DNA from 2 places in the Belliella baltica DSM 15883 genome. Region 1 is predicted to be linked to the other one. Evidence: riboswitches for the same ligand, from Rfam matches in the RefSeq annotation. Region 1 holds a riboswitch; the other holds the start of a gene.
The links. Region 1 has a riboswitch for cobalamin ahead of metE (5-methyltetrahydropteroyltriglutamate--homocysteine S-methyltransferase). Riboswitches for the same ligand answer to the same signal wherever they lie in the genome.
Positions count from the first base shown of each region.

Region 2: it holds a riboswitch for cobalamin, as region 1 does, so the genes downstream of both, BELBA_RS18745 (TonB-dependent receptor) here and metE (5-methyltetrahydropteroyltriglutamate--homocysteine S-methyltransferase) in region 1, are expected to answer to the same signal.

Region 1 covers NC_018010.1:2,886,093-2,889,274, reverse strand. Annotated here, with positions in the region: gene metE (5-methyltetrahydropteroyltriglutamate--homocysteine S-methyltransferase) at 1-1,918, opposite strand, end outside; cobalamin riboswitch at 2,165-2,356, opposite strand; gene BELBA_RS13110 (DsbA family oxidoreductase) at 2,510-3,182, opposite strand, start outside.
Region 2 covers NC_018010.1:4,154,701-4,157,882, reverse strand. Annotated here, with positions in the region: gene BELBA_RS18745 (TonB-dependent receptor) at 1-1,759, opposite strand, end outside; cobalamin riboswitch at 2,018-2,247, opposite strand; gene BELBA_RS18740 (ABC transporter substrate-binding protein) at 2,517-3,182, shown strand, end outside.

The DNA.
Region 1 (3,182 bases):
CTAGATATCCTTCCCAATGTTCTTTCCTGATTGGCAAACCTTCCCTCAATGCAGGCTCGTCTATCTGAATGATACGGATTCCTTCTTTTTCCAAATCCAAAACCTCATCTCTAATAGCCAAAGCAATTTGATTACATGTCACGCTTCTATCTTGATCATCCCTTACAAAGGACCATTGGAGAATGGTCACCGGTCCAGTAAGCATTCCCTTCACAAACTTTGGAGTGAGGGATTGAGCATATTTTGACCAAAATATTGTCATCGGTTCCGGCCTATACACATCTCCATAGATAATCGGTGGCTTGACGCATCTGCTGCCATAACTTTGAACCCAACCAAATTGAGTGAATGCAAAACCGTGCAAACGCTCACCGAAATACTCTACCATGTCATTTCTTTCATATTCACCATGAACCAAGACATCTAAACCAATTTCTTCTTGGATTCTGATTGTCTTCTCCGTTTCATCTTTAATGAATTGTTCATAATTCTGCTTATCGATTCTTCCATCCTTGAAGTCAGCACGAACTTTTCTTACTTCCTTTGTTTGAGGAAATGAACCAATTGTAGTTGTTGGATAAAGCGGAAGATTCAGTAACTCTGCCTGTACAATCTTTCTATTCTGAAACGAAGATTTTCTCTCAAAATCAGAGTCCAAAACATTATTCAATCGCTTCTTTACTTCATTTTTATGAATCAAGCTTGAATTTGTTCTGTTGCTGATTGCTTCCTGATTTTTATTGAAAATATCAGAAAATACATTTTCAAAAGATTCTAAACCATTCGCATTTGGAACATTGACAGATTTTGACAATTTCTTCAAATCACTAATTTCCACCAATTTTTGTTTGGCAAATGAAAGCCAACTTTTGATATCATTATCAAGCTTCAACTCACTATCCAAATCGCATGGTGAATGAAGTAAAGAGCAAGAAGGAGCTATAAATAATTTTTCGGGATCAACTTTTCTCAGAACCTTTTGAATTAGATTCAATGAATTTTTATAATCATTTTTCCAAATATTTCTTCCGTCAATTAATCCAAGTGAAATGGAAAGATCTTTCGGTCTATTTCCTAACAACTCATCCAATTGCTCGGGACAACGGACCAAATCTACATGAAGACAACAAACAGGTAAAGATGTTGCTACGCTTATATTTTCGTACAAACCTCCAAAATAAGTTGCTAACAATGTCTTCAAGTGAGGGTACTTTTTTCTGATTTGGGAATAGGCGCTTTGAAAAGCCTCTTTATCTTTAATTGAAAGATTCATAGCCAAAAATGGTTCGTCAAACTGAACCCACTCTACACCATGTTCTACAAGCTTATCCAATATTTGGAAATAAACAGGAAGAAGATTTTTTATTAGGTCAATGCGATCAAAACCTGCTTCTTTTTCCTTACCCAGTAAAAGGAAAGAAACTGGCCCCAAAATAACAGGCTTCGTTTTGAAACCTGCCAGTTTTGCTTCTGCAAATTCCTGAATGACTTTTGAAGAAAATAGCTTAAACTCTTGATTTTTCTTGAACTCCGGTACGATGTAATGATAATTCGTGTCAAACCATTTGGTCATTTCCATGGCCTTGATATCCAAACCATTTGCCTGATATCCTCTCGCCATTGCAAAGTACAAATCGATTTCAGACTTATTTTTGTCAAAAATTACAGAATGATACCTTTCGGGAATGGCTCCAACTGTAAATGCCATATCCAAAACATGGTCATAGTAAGAAAAGTCATTTGAAGGAATCAAATCTATCCCACATTCTTTCTGTAAGGTCCAATTGCTGAGCTTGATTTCGTTTCCTACTTGAAATAACTCCTGCCTTGTGATTTTTCCTGCCCAATAGTTTTCACAGGCCTTTTTCAATTCTCGCTGACTACCAATTCGCGGATAGCCAAGATTATGCGTTTGCATGGTCTTTTAACTTTATTTGTTTGAAATAATTGGTTAAAAGCTCATCACAATAAATCAAAAATGCTTTTGGAAAAGAAGGTGTTAGAAAAGTGAAGGAAATAAATATGTCCCAAATCAGACACACTTTTCCTATCAAGGAAAAACCAAAATCGGTAAATCACTTTGGATCAAAGACCTATAGAAATGCCAAAAAAGCATAGAAGGAAATTGAATCACACTTGACTAAAAGCTTCAAATCGCGAAAGCATCGTCATATCGAAATAGGCAGGTCTCCTGACTTGTAACAGCTTTTGTCGTCCTTCCCATTTTATTTAAAACAGTGGACATACTAGGACAAAAACCTTTGGATTGTTACTTACAGTTGCGCGACAGTTCGTGATTTGCACACGATTCCCTTTTAATACACACCTAAGCATAACCAATTCCGGATGATATAGAATTATAGTAAAGAACTTTAATTTCACAAAACTAGTAAAATCACTTTACCCCACACTAATCTATCTAAGTTTTAAATAAATACTTCAAAAACTACTGGGCTTCAAGAATAAATTACAGTTTTATCAAAATATAATTCTGTAGCAAGCATTCTTGTTAACAATTCCCTTCTATGTCACAAGAGCTTCCTTCAGAACTGTTCATTTGTAAAATGGGATTTTCCTTCACATAATCTTCCCAAGCTTTATTCAAAGTATCCTGGAATACCTCAACAGGTTGAGCTCCCGAAATACCAAATTTCCTATCAAGAACAAAGAAAGGAACACCTCTCACTCCAATTTGTCTTGACTCCGAGATATCTTTCTCAACTTTTTCAGCGAACTCATTTGATTCCAAACATGCCTGAGCCCTTTCTTTATCTATTCCTACTTCTTCTGCCAAAGAAATTAAAGTACTCAAGTCATCAATGTTTTTTCCTTCTGTAAAATAAGCCCTCAAAAGTCTTTCTTTCATTTCATCACCTTTTCCTAAGGTTTTTGAAAGTTGTAACAAGCGATGTGCATTTTTGGCATTGGCGACTACGGTTTTGTCCATGTTGTACACCAAGCCTTCACCCCTCGCCATTTCTGTCACTTGATTGGTGATTTGATGGGTTTGTTCTAAACTCCAGCCCTTAGTTTCTGCCAAATATTCAGCAGTTGATTTGCTAGGGTCTGTTTTCATATCTGGATTGAGCAAAAAGCTTTTCCAGACGATTTCAACATGGTTTTTATACTCAAAATTCTCTAAAGCAGATTCCAATCGTCTCTTGCCAATATAACAAAAAGGA
Region 2 (3,182 bases), 1.3 Mb from region 1:
TTGCTCTCAATCTGAGAACTTGATAATCATTGTTTGTTATATTGTTTACTTGAAATCCTATTGAGGCCTTTATCTTTAGACTGAATTCTAAACTTTTACTATACCCTAAATCCAAAAGTCCATAAGGAGCGACTGAAGAAGTATTGTCTGTATTGATATATCTCTCTCCAATCCAATGTCCATTTACAAAAGCAGAATTTGATTTGTATGTGAAGCGTAAATTTCCCTGAGTCTTATGTTTGGGTGTATAAGGAAGTTGATTTCCCTGCGAGCGGTCATTTTCGGATAAGTTATTGAGAATCGTCGCTAGGGTGTAATTGTAACTTCCATTGAATTCTAAATGCATTTGATTCAATGATTTTTTAATCGTTACAAAATATTCTAAACCTTGATTTCGGACTTCACGGATATTTTCTGGACTCCAAAAACTCCCTCTTGGCAGCCAAATGATCCAATTGTCAACCCACATGCTGTAAAGATTGATCTGATTGCTGATCATGAAATAATTACTATTGAAAACATGAGCCAAACCAATTTCTGCACTGATACTTTCTTCAGATTCTAGGTCTGGATTTCCTCCTGGAACCCAAAATCGATCATTCAGTGTGGGGATTTTAAAGCTCTTCGAGACAGAGGTGTGTGCGCTGAATTTGTTCTTTTCATTTTTAAAAAATGTCCATTCTGATCCAATGCTCGGTGTGAATGGGGCAAGATCTCTATTGAAGATCATTTGTCTTAAGTTTAAAGAAAATGCGAGGTTAGAAGCTGGAAGATAATTGATGGATTGATAAAGTTCTAACCTATCCTCAGTGGCTTCATAGCTGCTGAGATTCCCAATTACATGATTGAACCGCACTCCTGTTTTTGACTTCAACTTTTCTGAAATAGTCCAATCAATATCTGAGGATAGGAGAAATTGGGAGGTTTGATTGACACTCTGATTGAATTTCAATTCATCTAAAACTACCCCTGCTTTAATATTCCAAATCGTTGCAGCGGTGAATTTATTATAATCAACTACTGCTCGGAAATTATTGTCATTCTGTACATCGGAACCATTTGATCCCATCACAGGCTGAATTTGTCTGTCTGTTTGATTCCACCAAATTGATGTGCTGAGTTGCTGATTTGGACGGAGATTCCAAGCCAAATCTTGCATAGCCCCAAACTGTTCAACTTCCGCATTTCTTTGTCTTTCTTCAGGACTTCCAGCTCTTGCTAAGTTGTTGAATTTGAAATTATTTTTTGAGAAATTTCTATACACGCGACTTCTGCTCGAGAAATTTTGATTTGAATACCCATATTCAACTTGCTGATTCCATCTTCCAAAACTTCCAAAAGTGCTCAGGATTTTGGTTTGATGCCCTTTGTTGAATGTGTTTTTGTTGTTCAGATGAATGGCTCCACCGATTGCATCAGTGCCATATAGTGCTCCGCTACTGCCATAATGTATCGTAGCTTCGTCAAATCCTCCAACTGGCAATATTGAAAAATCTGCTTGACCAAGCGAGGGGCTATTGATTGGGATTCCATTCCAAAAAACTGAATTATGACCTGCAGACGTGCCTCTCATGGTAAGAGATGTTAACATACCAGGTCCATATTGTCTAAGGAATAGCCCACTTCGTTGCTGAAGCAATTCTGCTAAAGATTGCCCTTGAAATTCGTTCAAGTCTCTTGAATCAACTTTCTGGAGCGTCTGTCCATAGGTGTATTTTTCAAGTGGAGATGAATAAACCTCGACCAATTTCAGTTCCACGGTATCTTGCGGAATTAATAGAGTTTTATCAACCTCATTTGAAAATGAAGTAAGAAATACGAAACTAAGAAATAGCAATGCCTTTCGAATTAAATAATGGAAAATCGATTATTTAATTCAAAGTCATCCGTGGAATAAAATTGAGAGAATTGAACAATGATAAAAGAACGTGTAATCTTCAAATTGATATTGAAGAAGAGTTAATAACATTCGTTCTGAAACATTTCCTTTTCATCTCAGCCTTTCACCCGAAAGCTTTGAATTTGATAAGAATAGGCAGGTCTCCTGGCTTCCTTGAATTTACCGGCCTTCTCGTCCTCTCCCGATAGTGATCGGGACGAACAATGGCAATGGAGGTGGTAAATTACTATCCTAATTAGTTTTAGGACGAGGTTACAGTTGCGGGGACAGCTCCGGTATTTCACCGAATTCCCTTTTAATCTCGAGGGCCTGATAAAGGATCGAGAACCAAATCTTGTTGCAAACATAAGCAATCCAAATCCAGAAATTCAAATATTCTTTGGAATATTTATTTGTAGCCATAAATCTGAGCTGTTAGGAGAAGTATTATTTAATATCTCAGCTTTTTATTTCAAATTGATTAAAAACAAATCTCATTTGTATCTTTGAGGCGTTTAAAAAATATTTGATCAATTTTATGAAGCCCTTTTCTCAAATTTTATTCATTGTTCTTTTTTTAAATTTCCTACTATCCTGTGATAATAAAAATCAAGAAAATGAAATATCAGGCTCAGTTTTGCAAAATTCCTACGCGTCTGGTTTTCATATATTTAAAGGGGAGGGGTATTGGGTTTTAGAAGTTTCGCAAGCTTTCCCGGGAGAGCATCAACCTTATAGGTATTTGGTATTAGAAAGTTCGGGTGAATCAATTCCTGATGGGACATTTGACGCAATAATTACATTGCCAATAGAAAAAGTAATCCTAACTTCTACAACTCATATTCCACATTTAGATTTATTAGATTGCACAGAAAAGTTGGTTGGCTTTCCCAATTTAGATTTGATTTCTTCTAAACTCACTAGAGAAAGGATAAACAAAAACTTGGTAAAAGACCTTGGTTCTGGAGCTCAGTCCAATATTGAGTTGATGATAGATCTAGAACCAGATTGGGTGATGATTTCAACCTTAGGGGAAGATTTGAAAAACTTAGATTTACTCAAAAGCGCTGGAATAGCTGCTGTAATCAATGGGGAATATGTGGAGCAGCATCCACTTGGGAGAGCAGAATGGATTAAATTCACAGGGGTGTTGTTAGGGAAATATGAAGAAGCAAAAGCTGAATTTGATGTTATTGAAGCCAATTATTTAGAAGCATTAAATTTAGTCTCTAATGTTGTCTTGGAAAATCGTCCGACGGTCATGTCTGGAGTGATGTACAAGGATATTTGGTATGCTCCAGGA